4 regions of the Micromonospora sp. CPCC 205739 genome follow, and region 4 is predicted to be linked to each of the others. Evidence: riboswitches for the same ligand, from Rfam matches in the RefSeq annotation. Region 4 holds a riboswitch; each other region holds the start of a gene.
The links. Region 4 has a riboswitch for cyclic di-AMP ahead of V6U88_RS14890 (C39 family peptidase). Riboswitches for the same ligand answer to the same signal wherever they lie in the genome.

Region 1 (3,771 bases), on a different contig from region 4:
GCCTGCAGGCCAAGGGGATGGAGTACGACGGCGTCGTGCTGGTCGCCCCCAGCGAGATCCGCGCCGACCCCGGCTCGGGCGTCCGCACCCTCTACGTCGCCCTCTCCCGCGCCACCCAACGCCTCACCACCATCGACCCCACCCCCTGACCCCCACCCCCTCCCGCACCCCCGCTCCGGATCGCGCAGTTTCGGAGAAGGAGGGGCCTCCGCGCGCGGAACAGCCACGCTTCTTCTGAAGGTGCGGCCCGACGGGGTGGGTGAGGTGGACCGGTCAGTTGCACATATAGCGATGTGAGCATAGGTTGGGCTCGGGGCGCGGTGGCGACGGAAGGTGTGGGCGTGGGCGCAGGTCATGACCACCACGGGTCGGTGGCGAACGCCGCGCACCGCCACCGGGGCCGGCTCTGGGCGGCCTTCGCGCTGCTCGCCGCGCTGATGGTGGTCGAGGCGGTCGCCGCGTTCGCCACCGGTTCGCTGGCCCTGCTCTCCGACGCCGGGCACATGTTCACCGACGTGCTCGGCATCGGCATGGCGCTGGCCGCCATCACCGCCATCCGGCACGGGGACCGGGACCCGCAACGCACCTTCGGGCTCTACCGGCTGGAGGTGCTGGCCGCGCTCGCCAACGCCGTCCTGCTCAGCGGGGTGGCGGTCTACGTGCTGGTCGAGGCGGTACGCCGGTTCGAGGATCCGCCGGAGGTACGGACCGGGCCGATGCTGGCCGTGGCGGTGCTCGGCCTGCTGGCCAACCTCGTCGCGTTCGCGCTGCTGCGTCCGGGGGCGCAGGAGAGCATCAACCTGCGCGGGGCGTACCTGGAGGTGCTCGGCGACCTGCTCGGCTCGGTCGGCGTGATCGGCGCCGCGCTGCTCATCGCCGGCACCGGCTGGTGGTGGGCCGACCCGGCGGTGGCGGTCGCGATCGCCCTGTTCATCCTCCCCCGGACCTGGCGGCTCGGCCGGGCGGCGGTCCGGATCCTGGTCCAGGCCGCCCCGGAGCACCTCCAGGTGACCGCCGTGCACGACCGGCTGATCGCCGTCCCCGGCGTCGCCGAGGTGCACGACCTGCACGTCTGGACGCTCACCTCCGGCATGGACGTCGCCTCCGCCCACCTCACCATGGCCCCCGGCGCCGAGGTCGGCACCGTGCTCGCCGCCGCCCGCACCGCCCTGCACGAGGACTTCCACATCGACCACGCCACCCTGCAGATCGAGCCCGGCGCCGCCCCCGGCGCCTGCGGGCAGGTCGAGTGGTGACGAAATCGGACACCTATTGTCCTGTTGTGCCACCTACACCAGGATTCACTCCCGTACCCTGAGTCACGAACCGGGCGGGCGTCACTTCCGTACCGGTAGGCTCGGTCCCGGCCTCCGCCAGGCGGCACCCACCGGTGCCGGCGGTGGCCGCCGCCTAATCGCCCGCCAGGGCGAGCCGGGGAACCAAGTTCGTGGGGTGCATCCGCGTCAGCGGTAGGGATCTTCCGTCCCGAACCCGTCAGCTAACCCGGTCGGCGGCTGACGGAAGGACATGTGCATGCACGTACGACGTACCACTGCCCGGCTGGCGGCCGCGGTCGTCGCGGCGCTCGCCCTCGGCGTGTCGTCCGCGCCGCTCCCGGCGACCGCCGCTCCCCCCGCCACCCGGCTCGCCGCCCCCGGCGACCCCGAGGGCGGCACCCCCGCACTGCGCGCCCAGCTCGACGCGGCGGGCAAGGGCTGGATCGACGCCAAGGCGGCGCTGGAACGCTCCACCAAGCGGCAGCGGGAACTGAACGACCAACTCAAGAACATCGAGTCGGAGCTGACCGTCCGGCACGGCAAGGTCGGCGAGATCGCCGGCGTGGCGTACCGGACCGGGCGCCTCGGGCCGGTGTCGGCGCTGCTCAACAGCACCAGCCCGGAGGGCTTCCTGGACCGGGCGGCGGCCCTGGAGACCGTCGCCAGCAACGAGGACCGGGAGCTGCGCAACCTGATCCGCACCCGCGACGAGGCCAGCCGCACCCGGGCCGCGCTCGACAAGGAGATCGTCGAGGAGCGCAAGCAGGTCGCGGTGATGGCCAAGCGCAAGCAGCAGGCCGAGCGGGCGCTCGCGGTGGCCGCCGCCGACAAGCCCGCCGCCCGTGCCGGCGGCGGCGCCAACCGGGGCACCTCCACCGCCAACGCGCGGCCGGCGCCGCGCAACCCCGACGGGTCCTGGCCCTCGGAGTCGTGCAGCGTCAACGACCCGACCCCGGCCAACGGCTGCATCACCCCGCGCATGCTCAACGCGCTCAAGCAGGCCCAGGCGGCCGGCTTCACCCGGTACGTCTCCTGCTACCGCCCCAGTGGCGCCGGCGAGCATCCCAAGGGCCGGGCCTGCGACTTCGCCGCCCAGAAGAACGGCTTCGGCGGCGACGCCACCGGCGGCGACCGGACGTACGGCAACAACCTGTCCGCGTACCTGATCCGCAACGCCGACCGGCTCGGCGTGCTCTACGTGATCTGGTACCGGCAGATCTGGCTGCCCAGCAGCGGGTGGAAGTCGTACAGCGGGGCGGGCGGCGACCCGTCCAGCGACCACACCAACCACGTGCACCTGTCGGTCTACTAGACCGACCCGGCGGGGCCCGTCCGGCACGGACGGGCCCCGCCGTACGCGCGCCGACGTACGCGCGATGTCGTCGGTCGGCCCACGACGGACCGCGGCGGCCGGACGAGCATCGGGGGCATGAGCCGACTCTCCCCCCACGCCCGTAAGGCCCTGCTCACCCTGCACCTGGTGACCGCGCTGGGCTGGCTCGGCGCGGACCTCGTGCTGCTCACCCTCGGCGTCGCCGGGTTGCGCGGGGCCGCCCCGGGGGTGGTCTACCCGGCGGCGGCGCTGGTGGTCACCTGGCTCTTCGCGCCGCTGAGCGTGCTGGTCTGGCTGGTCGGCGTGGCCAGCGCGCTGCTGACCCCGTGGGGGCTGCTGCGCTGGCGCTGGGTGGTGGTCAAGCTGGTGCTCACCACGGTGATGACCGGCCTGGTGCTGTTCGCGCTGACGCCGAACGTGCGCGCGGCGGCCGGACCGGACGCCACCGCACACCAGCGGATCGACGTGGTGGTCGCGCCGGCGGTCTCCACCACCCTGCTGGTCACCATGGCCGTGATCTCCACCTGGAAGCCGTGGGGCCGGACCCGCCGCGCCGTCCCGCCCCGCCGGACGGCGGCGGCCACGCCGGCCGGCCGTCGCTGAGCGGGGGTCGGCGGCTCAGTTCGGCACCGGGCCCCCGTCGGCCTCCCGGTCCAGCGCCGCGCCGAGCCGGCTGGCCAGGCCCAGGTGCGCGGCCCGGGCCTGGCGGAACGCGTACCCGAACAGGGGCGCCGGCGCGGAGAGAGTGATCTCCACGTCGATCCGCAGCAGGTCGCCCTCCGCTCGCAGCCGGGTGTGGTTGCGCACCGTCGTCCCCGGCTGCTGCCGGGCCACCGTGACGATCTCGCCGTCGGAGACCACCAGGACGTCGGCCTGGTAGGTGACCGGGAAGCGCAGCGGCCCCAGCTCCAGCCGGTCGGTGATGGCGTAGCTGGCCCGCGCGCCGGGACGGGTGGGCAGCCGGCGCACCCGGACGATCAGCGGGTGCAGCTCCCCCTGCCGGGCCGGATCGCTCAACAGCGCCACCGCGTCCGCCCGTGAACAGCGCGCCTGCACCGTGTAGCTGAACGACTCCCGCCGGACCACTCCACCCTCCCACCCCTCGTCGGTCGCCCGATCGTCCCGTACGGCGGCCGGGCTGGCAACGCCAGGCGGCATGAC
Region 2 (3,771 bases), on a different contig from region 4:
TCCGACGCAGGCACTCGCCGAGCTGCACGCCGGCAACCGGCGCTTCGTGACCGGCGCGCAGCGCCACCCCAACCAGGACTCCCGACACCGGGCGGCGGTCGCCGACGGTCAGCACCCGTTCGCGGTGATCGTCGGCTGCTCCGACTCCCGCCTCGCCGCCGAGATCATCTTCGACCGGGGCCTGGGTGACCTCTTCGTGGTCCGGACCGCCGGACACACCGCGGGCCCCGAGGTGCTGGGCAGCGTCGAGTACGCGGTGAGTGTCCTGGGCACCCCGCTCGTGGTGGTGCTCGGGCACGACTCCTGCGGCGCCGTGCAGGCCGCCCGGGACGCGGTACGGACGGGCACGGCCCCGGCCGGGCACCTGCGGGCGGTGGTGGACGCGGTGGTGCCCAGCCTCCGGCGGGCGGCCGAGCAGGGCGTCGACGACGTCGACGGGATCGTGGACATCCACATCGGGCACACCGTGGAGACGCTGCTCGGCAACTCCGCCGTACTGGCCGACGCGGTCGCCGCCGGGCGCTGCGCGGTGGTCGGCATGTCGTACCGGCTCAGCGCCGGCGAGGTGCGCACGGTGGCCGCGGTACCCGCCGGCGGGTCCGCCGCCGTGCCGGCCCAGGCCGGCCAGGCGAGCGCCGTCACCGGCTGACACCCCGCGACGCGACGAGGGCCGCCCCCCACCGGGGACGGCCCTCGTTCGGTACGCGTCGCGCGCTACAACATCGACATGTGCACGTGGTCGGTGTGGTCCGACGGTCCGCTGTACGACTTCCATCCGGTCGCCGGGAACCAGATCTGCCGGTTCCAGATCACGTAGTAGATGCCGAGCCGGTCGGCGTTGCGGATCAGGAACGCGGCGAGGTTGTTGCCGTACATCCGGGTGTCGTTGTTGTGCCAGGGCGCGAAGCCGCTGCTCTGCAACGACCAGTCGCAGGCCTTGCCCTTCGGGTGCTCCCACGGCCCGCCCGGCCGGTAGCAGCCGACGAACCGCTTGAAGCCGGCCCGCCGGACCTCCTTGTACGCGTGCAGGGTGCGTGGCGTGATGGTGCCGGAGGTGGTCGGGTCGTCCTCGGTGCGCGACTCGGGGCGCCAGCCGCCGTCCGCCGTCCGGCCGGGAGCGATCCGGGCGACCGGCGAGGTCGCGTCGACCAGGCCGCCGGTGAAGCCCCGGCCACCGACCAGCGCGAGGGCCTTCTCCGCCTCCCGGCTCTCCCGGGCCATGTCGTTGGTGAGCTTCTGCTGCTCGCGGACCTCGGCGTCGAGGGCCAGCTTGGCCTGCTCCGCGCGGTTCTTGGCGGCGGTGACCCTGGCCAGCTTCTGCCCGTTGACCATGTTCAGCTCGTCCAGCACGGCGGCGCGCTGGACGAACGAGTCCGGCCCGCTGCTCTCCAGCAGCGCCGCCACCGCGCCGATCCGGCCGGTCCGGTACGACTGCGCCGCGATCTGCGAGACCTGCGGCCGCAACGCCTCCAGCTCGTCCTGCGCGCGCTTCACCTCCCGCCCGAGCTGCTGCTGGCGCTTCTTGGACTTCTCCAGCTGGGTCTTCGCCTTCGAGTACTCGCGGTTGCGCAGCTCGATGACGTCGGTGAGCAGCTTGGGCTCCTCGTCCTCCTCGTGCCCCGAGGGGGTGGGGGTCGAGGGCGCGGCAGTCGCGGCTGTCGGGCCGGCGAGGATGGCCAGAGCGGCGAACACGGCCACCACCGGAGTCAACCAGCGGCGCAGGGGTGCCGTCACAGTGTTCCCTTCCGTCGACCGCCGACCGGGTTAGCTGACGGGTTCGGGACGGAAGTGGCCCCTACCGCTCGCGCGGATTCACCCCATGTACCTGGTTCCCCGGCTCGCCTCACGGCGATTGGGCGGCGGCACCGCAGGCGCCGCTGCGCGCCTTCGGCGGTGACCGGCAGCGAGGTTACCTGACAGTCGTACCGGGGATCTACGTCCAGAACCCGACTAAAAGCGTTATTTCGTCGTGGCGGTACGTGACGAGTGACGCGTTCGTCAGGTTCCGCGTCGGCGTCGGTCACGCAGCGGAGTTTCACCATGCGGTGTCCGTGCTCCTTTCCGGGTCGGGCCACCGTGCGGGGGCCGGGGTGGACGGTCCGCCGGGGCGCGACGCGCTCAGCGCCTCGAGCGCCGCGTCCCGGTCGGCGGAGGGGCGGGGCGTCGGTGCCGGGCCCTCGCCCGACGCCGAATCGGACGCCGGGCCGCGACCGGCGGTGGCGACCAGCGCGGCCAGCGCGGTGGTCAGCGGTACGGCGGCGATCAGGCCGAGTGTCGCCACCGCGCTGCGGACGATCTCCTGGGCCAGGAACTCGCTGGTGAGGATCTGGCTCACCGACCGGCTGTCGGCGGTGAGCAGGAGCAGCAGCGGCAGCGACGCGCCCGCGTACGCGAGCACGATGGTGTTGACCGTGGAGGCGATGTGCGCCCGGCCGACCCGGGTGGCGGCCCGGTAGAGCTGGATGCGGGACAGGCCGGGGTTGGCGTGCGACAGCTCGGTGACCGTGGCGGCCTGGGTGACGGTGACGTCGTCGAGCACGCCGAGCGAACCGATGATGATGCCGGCCAGCAGCAGCCCGTGCAGGTCGACGTCGCGCTGGTACATCGACAGCGTGGTGGCCTCCTCGCTGCCGAACCCGGTCAGGTGGGCGGCGGCGGTGGCCAGGCTGCCGAGGACCCCGGTCAGCACCAGGCTGCCGAGCGTGCCGAGGACCGCCACCGAGGTCTGCGCGGTGATCCCGTGGGTCAGGTACAGCACCACGAACATGATCAGCGCCGAGCCGGTGATCGCGATCGGCAGCGGCGAGCCGCCCGCGCCGATGCCGGGCACGACGAAGGTGAGCAGGATGGCGAAGCTGGCGCCCAGCCCGGCCAGTGCGGCCAGCCCGCGCAGCCGGCCGAACGCCACGATCGCCGCCGCGAAGAGCGCGACCAGCCAGATCAGCGGCTTGCCCCGCTGGTGCTCGGCGATCTGGTAGCTGCTGGCGGTGGGGTCGGCCGGGTCGGAGAGCTGGACCAGCACCACCTCGTCGCCCACCGCCACGGTGGGCGCGCCCGGGCCGGCCGGTACCGGGGTCTGCACCTGCTGCCCGCTGTCCGGACCCTGCTCGACCTTGACCGTCACCGTCCCGCACGGACCCTCGGCCGCGCCGGGCGACCCGTCGGGGACCTCGGGTGTCGGCGGGCAGGGCTCGGTCAGCACGCGGGTCACCGTCCCGTGGTGCCGCGGCGGCTCGGCACCGCCGTCGGCCTGCCGGGAGTCGCGCGGCCAGAGCACCAGCGCGGCGATCACCGTGATGACGAACAGCGGGACCACGGTCGCGACGAGGATCCGCCGCACCCCCGGTGGGGCGGACGGAGCGGGACGGGTGTGGTCGGCGCCCATTGCGAGTCTCCCAACGATCCAGGGCGGGGTACGTGTCAGCCGGCCGGTCGGTTCACCGGCCGGCGGTGCGCACCGGGGCGCGTACCGAAGTCTCGCCCCCGGGTGCCAGCGTGCTCACGCAGGGTGAGCGGGTCGCGCGGTCGGCGAGCCGCCCGGGTGGATCGCCACGGCAGCGGACCCCGACGCGGTACGCGGGGCCGCAGCAGCGGCGGGCGGAGTGTCATGGCCGGAGAATCGTAGCGAGGTTCGCTGTGGGTCCGCCCGGTTCGCACCACCGGCAGCGCGCCCACCAGGCATCTTGGGGGCATGGACCAGCACGCCGGACCTGCCCGGCACCCGGCGCCGGACCAGCACCGGGGGCACGACAAGCACGCCGGCCACGACCC
Region 3 (3,771 bases), on a different contig from region 4:
GGCGTTCCGCGCCAAGGGCTACGAGGTGCTGCTGCTCACCGACCCGGTCGACGAGGTCTGGGTGGAGCGGGTGGCGCAGTTCGACGGCCGGCCGCTGCGCTCGATCGCCAAGGGACAGGTGGACCTGGACACCGCGCAGGAACGCGAGGAGGCCGAGACCCAGCGGGAGCAGCAGACCAAGGAGTACGCCGCCCTGCTCGGCTTCCTCGGCGGCGCGCTCGCCGACAGCGTCAAGGAGGTGCGGCTCTCGTCCCGCCTGACCACCTCGCCGGCCTGCCTCGTCGGCGACGCGCACGACATCACCCCGACGCTGGAGAAGATGTACCGCGCGATGGGGCAGGAGGTGCCGAAGGTCCTGCGCATCCTCGAACTCAACCCGACCCACCCGCTGGTCACCGGCCTGCGCGCCGCGCACGAGCGCGGTGGCGACTCCGCGGCGCTCACCGAGACCGCCGAGCTGCTGTACGGCATGGCGCTGCTCGCCGAGGGCGGCGACCTGGCCGACCCGGCCCGCTTCGCCCGGCTCCTCGCCGACCGGCTGGCCCGCACCCTCTGACGCGACGACGGCCCCGGTCCGGTGCAGCGCCGGGCCGGGGCCGCCTGCTCAGTCAGGAACCGACCCGCACGCCCATCGCCGCCCAGGTGGCCGGGCCGACCACCCCGTCCACGGTCAGCCCCCGCATGCCCTGGTACCAGCGCACCCCGGCCTCGGTCTTGGCGTCGAAGGCGCCGCTCGCGGGGCCGCACCGCTTCGCGCCGACGAACCGCTGGACGAAGGCCACGTCCCCGCCCTTGCTGCCGCGCCGCAGCGTCCGCGAGCCCGGTCTGACCTCGGACACCGGCGTCGCCGGTCGCCCGCTGGGCACCGACGGGGCCGGCTTGACGGCCGCGCGCAGGGCCGCCACGGTACGCGGGCCGACCACCCCGTCGGCGGTGAGCTTCCGGGCGGTCTGGAACGACCGTACCCAGGCGGCCACGGCCGGCCCGAACACCCCGTCGGCCGTCAGCCGGGCCCCGAGGCGGTTGGCGACGGCCTGCAACTCCCGGACGTCGCCGCCCCGACAGCCGGCGCGCAGCAACCGGTCGCCGAGCCGCGCAGTCGTGGCGGTGGCGATGCCCCACGGGTGGCGGCTGTCCTCCAGGCTCCGCTGGTGGCTGACGCTGACGTGCAGGTGCTTGTCGTGCGGGTTCGGCCCGGTGTACCGGGCCGGCCGGAAGCTGCGGGTACGGCTCCAGATCTTCCGGTCGTAGATGACGTACTGGGTGGACGGATGGCTGACGGCCTGCCGGACGACCAGCAGCGGGTCGATCCCGTCGACGTCCACGTCCACCGCGTTGACCGACTGGTCGTCACTGTCCGGATTATGGTCCGAGCGGCGCGCCTGGTGACTGGCGTCGCCCAACCAGCCGTCGGACTTGCGGTCCCGCTGCGGCCATCGGGTGTCTATCTCCTCGCGCAGCACCCGCAGCGCGGGCGCCAGGTGCACGCCCATCTCACTCCTCCTCTTCCAGCGCGGCGGCCAGGTCGAAGTCGACCTCGTCGCCGGCCAGGCTCTCCGGGTCGTCGTCCTCGTCCAAGGTGGCGACGAGGTAGTCGGTGTCGATGCTTACGGCGTCCATGAAGGTCCTTCCTCTCGCGGATGGTCGACCGCCGCGAACCGGGGCGGATCGTGCTGGCCAGGGCACCGGCGCCCGGCAACCGGCGGGTCCGACGCGTCGGCGCCGCGGCCGCGCTCTGCTCCCTACCGTCCGAGTCGGCGGCCGGGCTGCCCAGACATGAGTCGCCAATCAGCGGCAACGCTGACCGTCCAGCGGCGCGGGCCACCGATCGAGGCCGCCTGACCAGCGAAAACGGCGAGGGGACGGCACCTGATCCGCCGCTCGGAGCGAGGCTTTCGGCCCAGTCGTGACAGGTTCCCGACCGGCCCTTGTAGAGCACCGCCGACCAACCCGCAACTCGAAGCACGGCGCCGTCGCTCAGCCGGGTGAAGAACTTCACAAGAGGTGGGCAATCCGCCGAAACGGTTCCTAACGTCGTTGGTGTTCGCGATCGCGGACACCACGGCCGGTAACGCCTAATCCATGCCGCCGGCCGCTGGGACCTTGTCACCGGGCATGGAGCGGGGGACCCACACGTTCCTCGGTGCACGTCACCTCGGGGTGAAGCCGCCACGGCGGCCGGGCTCCTCGGCCCGAACCCGACAGCTCACCTCGTCGGCGTGGAGGAATCCACATGGCAACTGAATACACCGCCCGTCACCGACGGGTCAGCTCGCGCCGCATCGCCCTCGGCACGCTCGCCGTCGGTGCGGTCACCGGAGTCGCCGCCGTGCTGGCACCGGCGTCGCCGGCGAGCGCCGCCAGCGTCAACTGGGACGCGATCGCCCAGTGCGAGTCCGGCGGCAACTGGCACATCAACACCGGCAACGGCTACTACGGCGGCCTGCAGTTCTCGCAGAGCACCTGGTCCGGCTACGGCGGCAAGAAGTACGCCTCCCGCGCCGACCTGGCCAGCCGGGGCGAGCAGATCGCCATCGCCGAGAAGGTGCTCGACGGTCAGGGCATCGGCGCCTGGCCGACCTGCGGCAAGAAGGGCGGCTCCACCAAGAGCTACGCCGGCAGCTCCGAGAAGTCGCAGAAGTCGCAGAAGTCGGAGCGGCGCGCCACGCGGGCCACCACCAAGGAGCGCTCGTCGCGTGGGGAACAGCCCAGCAGCCGCAGCCAGCGGCGCAGCGCGCCGGCCGGCACGGGCAAGGTCCACGTCGTCAAGCCGGGCGACACGCTGTCGAAGATCGCCGACGCCCGGGGCCTGGCCGGTGGCTGGCGCCCGCTGTACGAGCGCAACAAGGGTGTCGTCGGCGCCGACCCGGGCCTGATCTTCCCGGGTCAGAAGCTCGCCCTCTGATCCCGTCCCGTCCGGCCCCGCAGGGGGCCGGACGGGCAGGTCACACCCGAACACGTGAGCGCCCGGCCGCCGCCCGCGGCCGGGCGCTCACGGGTCCGCGCCGGCCCGGCGACGGTCGCCGGCGTGCTCGTCGCGCCCGGTTCAACCGTCCCGGGCCGGAGGTGACCCGGCCCGGTCGGGCAGGCTGCCGAGCAGCACGGCGCGGGGAGAACGGTGCGCCAGGTCCTCGGCGACGCTGCCGAGCAGTCGCTCGCCGAGCCCGTGACCGCCCCGACCCACGACCAGCAGGTCGACGTCGCGGGCCTCGGCCACCGCCAGCAGCCCGTCGGCCGGATGACCGACGACCACCTCGATGCTCGGCTGCGGCAACTCCGCCGGCAGCGCGTCCGCCCGGTCGTCGAGCATCCGGCGGATCCGGCGGTCCTCCTCGGTCGCCTCGACGTCGACCAGGTCCGGGCTGGTCACCGCGACCAGCACCAGTTCGCTGGCGGTGCCGCCCAGCGCGCGCACGACGGCGCGCAGGGCCCGGTCGGAGTCCGGGGAGCCGTCCACGCCGACGAGGACCCGCAGTCCCGTCCCGGTCGGCGCGGGCGGCCGGGACCGCACCTCGACCCGCCGGGTACCCGCCCGGCCACGCTCTACCGCGATGGGTACGAAGAGCGGCCCCAGCAGGCCCCCGACCAGGTACCAGAGCAGGTTGCGGTGCCCACCGCGGGTGACGAAGACGGCCGCGGTCAGCAGGCCGGTCGCCAGCCAGACCACCACCGCGAGGAGCACCCACCACCACTGGTCCACGCGCGTGCATACCCGACCCGCCCCCGGGTAAGCCGCCGCTCCCGGCCGGGGAGGATGCGCATGACTCGTCG
Region 4 (3,771 bases):
CCCACCAGTCCGTTGTGGTGGGTCGCGCGCTGGAGTTCCCGGCTGCTGACCGGCCTCGCCCTGGCGGTCGCGCTCTCCCTCGGCGGTTCGGCCGCGCCCGACGCCGGCGCGCTCGCCGCCGCCCCGCGCCCAGCCAACGCGCCGGCCTTCGCCGACCTGGCGGTTCCCGACGTGTCCGCCGTCCGCGCGGCCGCCGTCGACCTCGCCGCCGTCCCCGCCACCCTCGTCGTCACGTTCGCTGACGGCTCCGCCGCGACGCTCACCGCCGGCCCCGCCGCGACGCTCACCTCCGGGCCCGCCGTCACGCTCGGCGTCGGGGACGCCCAGCGCGCGGGCCGCGCCCTCGTCGCCGCGCCCGCCGCCCCACTCGACCCGGTCGCCTCGATCGACCCGGCCGGCCGGCCGGCCCACCCGGTCACCGCGCCGCTGCCCCTGGCCGGGCTGGCCGTCGGCGCCACCGGTCCCCGCGCCCCGCCGCTCGGCTGACCGCCCACGCGGGGGTGACCCGCGACCGCACCTGTCGAGAACCCCATCACCGCACACGCCCGCCGGTACGCGTCGTCGCCCTCGGCCTCGCCCCGCCGCCCCCGGGCCGCGTGCAAACTCCTCATCCGCGTCCCCCTTCCGGGAGGTGCCGACCATGAACACCGTCGTCTACCAGTTCCTCGTCGAGGTCCCGACCGCCGCCGCCATCTGGTCGGCCCTGCTCGTGCTCGCCCTGACCGTGCTCACCGTGCTGGTCGCCCGCCCGGAGCGGGAGGCCGCCGCCGACCCGGCCGTCGATCCGTCCCCGGCCACCACCCCCGCGACGGAGCTGGCGGACCTGCGCCGGTACGCCGAGGAGGTCGCCGTCGCCGCGGCCGGCGCCGCCCAGACCGCCCGCCGGTGGCGGGAGGCCTGGCTGGCCGCGCAGGAGGAGGTGGACCGGGCCTGGGAGGCGTACGACGAGGCGGAGACCGCCGCCCGCCGCTTCGTCGGCGCCGCCGCGCTGCCCGCCCCGCACACCCCCCGCACGCCGGCCGAGTACGCGGGCCGGGAGCGTTGGCTGCACCAGGCGGCGGTGGCCGCCCACTGGCGGGGTGAGCTGCCCGTGGAGCGGCTGCGGGACGTCTTCGCGCACCGGGACGGCTGGGACCCCCGGCGGCACCCGGTCGAGCAGGAGGTGCTGCTGGCCCGGGCGGTCCGCGACGGCCGGCGGGACGCGTACCGGGTGGCGGCCGGGCGGGAGCGGTCGGCGTGGCGGGACGCCGAACTGGCCGCCGAGGCGGCCCGCGCCCTGGCCGCCGAGGCGTACGCGGCGGCGCAGCGGCTGCGTCCGGGGCGGGTGCCCGCGCCACGGGCGGCGACGGCGGCGGCGCGGACGACGCCCGCGGCGCGCTGGCGTCCGGCCCGGGTGGGCTGACGCGCGACCGAATCGTTACCTGAATTCCGTGAGTCGCGTCACCGGAATCGGGGAAACGGTCATCGGTAACAGTCGGTGACATCGATCGCCGCGAACGGCGGACCTTGCTGCCCGGCTGTCCGGTTGTGACCCGACCGTGCCATAACAAACGCCTGTCCCATTGAGTGACGTCAGTGCCGAACTGTACGGCAAATTCGTGGCACCGATCATGTTTACGCAGCTGGGGACGCTTGGCGGGCAGGTGGAGCGGCCAGTAGTGTCGCCCCGGTCCGGTGCGGTTTCCGATCGCAAGAGGCGACGCCGCGCCGACCCGCTCAATCGTGATTTCCACGAACCGGGGACCCACGCACGTCTGGGGTGAATCCGCGGGCCACGGCCCGTGGTAGGGCGCTCTTCCCGCCCGAATCCGTCAGCTAACCCGGTAGGCGGTGTCGGAAGGAGTTTCCACTTCGTGCAGCACTCTCGCATCCCTCGGCTTTCTCTCCACCTCGGTACCGGGGTGTTCCCGCAGGTCCGCCGCGCCCTCGCGCGCTGATCCGGCCCACACCCCGCCGCCCGGCCACTGCCCGGGCGCACCCCCGCCGAGCGGCCCCCACACCGGTCCTGACACCGCGGGTGACGTCCCGTCACGCGCCGGCCCGGCACGCCGCTCCCGCCCTCGTACCGTGGAGGAAAACACGTGAAGCACACCCTGAAGCGGCAGCTGCGCCGGCTGGCCGGCGAGCGGTCGTACCAGCTTGTCGCCGGTTCGGCCGCCGCGCTCGTGCTGGTCTCCGGCGCCACCACCCTGCTCGCCGACGAGGCGCCCGCCCGCCAGCAGACCTCGGCCGCCGTCGCCGCCGAGGTGGCGCCCCGGCTGGACGACATCGCCACCCGCGGCCAGGCCCGCGCCGCCACCAATCACCGCCCGTCGCCCTCGCCGAGTGCCTCGCCGTCGGCCGCCACCAGGGGCAAGGCGGACCCGGACCTGACCCGCAAGGCGGCCCCCAAGCCGCCGTCGACCAAGGTCCTGCGGATCGACTACCAGGCGCAGAACACCTACTACAACTGCGGCCCGGCGGCGGTGCGCAACGCGCTCAGCGCGGCCGGCGTCGAGCGCAGCCAGGACGAGCTGGCCGGTCCGCTCGGCACCACCGAGATGGGCACCAACTCGGCGCGGGACACCACCCGGGTCCTGAACCAGTCGGTCAAGGGCGACCCGTACCGCACCCGGATGTTCGAGGGCACCCCCAGCTCCGCGCAGATCGACCGGCTCCAGGCCGACGTCATCGAGGCGATCAACGACGGGCGGGGTGTCGTCGCGAACGTGGCGGGGTCCGCCACCGACACCGCCGGTGGCTGGCACTCCTTCCCGGGCGGCCACTACATCGCCGTGGTCGGCTACAAGAACGACGGCCGTACGGTCCGGATCGCCGACTCGGCGGACCCGAACGTGCCGACGTACTGGATCAGCACCATCGACCTGGCGAACTGGATCGCCACCCGCGGCTACTCGGCCTGATCCGCACCGCCACACGTACGGGCACCGGCTCCCCTGGGAGTCGGTGCCCGTCGTCGTCGGAGCGGGTCTCGCGCGGCGGAACCGGGCGATGGCACACTGCGCCCCATGACCGACGACTCGGGTACCCGCCGACTGCTGTTGCTGCTGCACGGGATGGGCGCCACCGGCGACGTGTGGCTGCCCTGGGCGCCGTTGCTGGAGCATCGCTGGCCGGGGCGCTGGCTGGCGCCGGACCTGGCCGGGCACGGCTTCTCGCCGCCACTGCCGGGCTACTCCTTCGCCGGGCTCGCCGGCCAGGTCGCGGCGGGGCTCGTCCCGGCGGCCGAGGGCGCGCGGCCGGGTGAGCGGCTGGTGGTCCTCGGGCACTCCCTCGGCGGGGTGGTCGCGCTGGCGCTGGCCGCCCGCGAGGCGGGGCTGCCGGTCGACGCGGTGGTGGGGCTGGGCATCAAGGCGGTCTGGTCGCCGACCGAGCTGGCCCGGGCGCGGGAGCTGGCCGAGCGGCCGGTGACCTGGTTCGCCACCCGGGACGAGGCGGCCCGCCGCTACCTGAAGGTGGCCGGCCTCGGCGGGTTGTTCGCGCCGGACCACCCGGTGGTCGACGCGGGCCTGCGCGTCGAGGACGGCCGCTGGCGGCTGGCCATGGACCCGGCCGCCTTCGCGGTCGGCGCGCCGGAGCTGCCCGCCCTGCTGGCCGCCACCGACGTCCCGGTGCTGCTGGCCCGGGGCGAGCACGACCCGATGGTCACCGACGCGCAACTCGCCGAGCTGGGCGTGCCGGTGGTGACCCTGCCCGGCCTCGGGCACAACGCGCACGTGGAGGACCCGGCGGCGGTGCTGGCCCTGCTCGACCCGTACCTGTGAGCGGCGG

Region 1: linked by a shared signal. The riboswitch ahead of V6U88_RS04210 (coiled-coil domain-containing protein) and the one ahead of V6U88_RS14890 (C39 family peptidase) in region 4 are both predicted to bind cyclic di-AMP.
Region 2: linked by a shared signal. The riboswitch ahead of V6U88_RS12135 (coiled-coil domain-containing protein) and the one ahead of V6U88_RS14890 (C39 family peptidase) in region 4 are both predicted to bind cyclic di-AMP.
Region 3: linked by a shared signal. The riboswitch ahead of V6U88_RS26525 (transglycosylase family protein) and the one ahead of V6U88_RS14890 (C39 family peptidase) in region 4 are both predicted to bind cyclic di-AMP.

Annotation. Positions count from the first base shown of each region.
Region 1 covers NZ_JBAKHS010000002.1:56,459-60,229, reverse strand. The annotation lists gene V6U88_RS04220 (HelD family protein) at 1-149, shown strand, start outside; gene V6U88_RS04215 (cation diffusion facilitator family transporter) at 342-1,256, shown strand; cyclic di-AMP (ydaO/yuaA leader) riboswitch at 1,398-1,529, shown strand; gene V6U88_RS04210 (coiled-coil domain-containing protein) at 1,534-2,589, shown strand; gene V6U88_RS04205 (hypothetical protein) at 2,707-3,213, shown strand; gene V6U88_RS04200 (SRPBCC family protein) at 3,229-3,768, opposite strand.
Region 2 covers NZ_JBAKHS010000006.1:106,702-110,472, forward strand. The annotation lists gene V6U88_RS12130 (carbonic anhydrase) at 1-649, shown strand, start outside; gene V6U88_RS12135 (coiled-coil domain-containing protein) at 715-1,734, opposite strand; cyclic di-AMP (ydaO/yuaA leader) riboswitch at 1,739-1,869, opposite strand; gene V6U88_RS12140 (YibE/F family protein) at 2,036-3,385, opposite strand; gene V6U88_RS12145 (heavy metal translocating P-type ATPase) at 3,692-3,771, shown strand, end outside.
Region 3 covers NZ_JBAKHS010000025.1:40,466-44,236, forward strand. The annotation lists gene htpG (molecular chaperone HtpG) at 1-556, shown strand, start outside; gene V6U88_RS26515 (peptidoglycan-binding protein) at 609-1,493, opposite strand; gene V6U88_RS26520 (hypothetical protein) at 1,495-1,620, opposite strand; cyclic di-AMP (ydaO/yuaA leader) riboswitch at 2,063-2,235, shown strand; gene V6U88_RS26525 (transglycosylase family protein) at 2,234-2,905, shown strand; gene V6U88_RS26530 (universal stress protein) at 3,047-3,700, opposite strand.
Region 4 covers NZ_JBAKHS010000008.1:219,906-223,676, reverse strand. The annotation lists gene V6U88_RS14900 (hypothetical protein) at 1-486, shown strand, start outside; gene V6U88_RS14895 (hypothetical protein) at 641-1,402, shown strand; cyclic di-AMP (ydaO/yuaA leader) riboswitch at 1,704-1,845, shown strand; gene V6U88_RS14890 (C39 family peptidase) at 2,082-2,903, shown strand; gene V6U88_RS14885 (alpha/beta fold hydrolase) at 3,009-3,764, shown strand.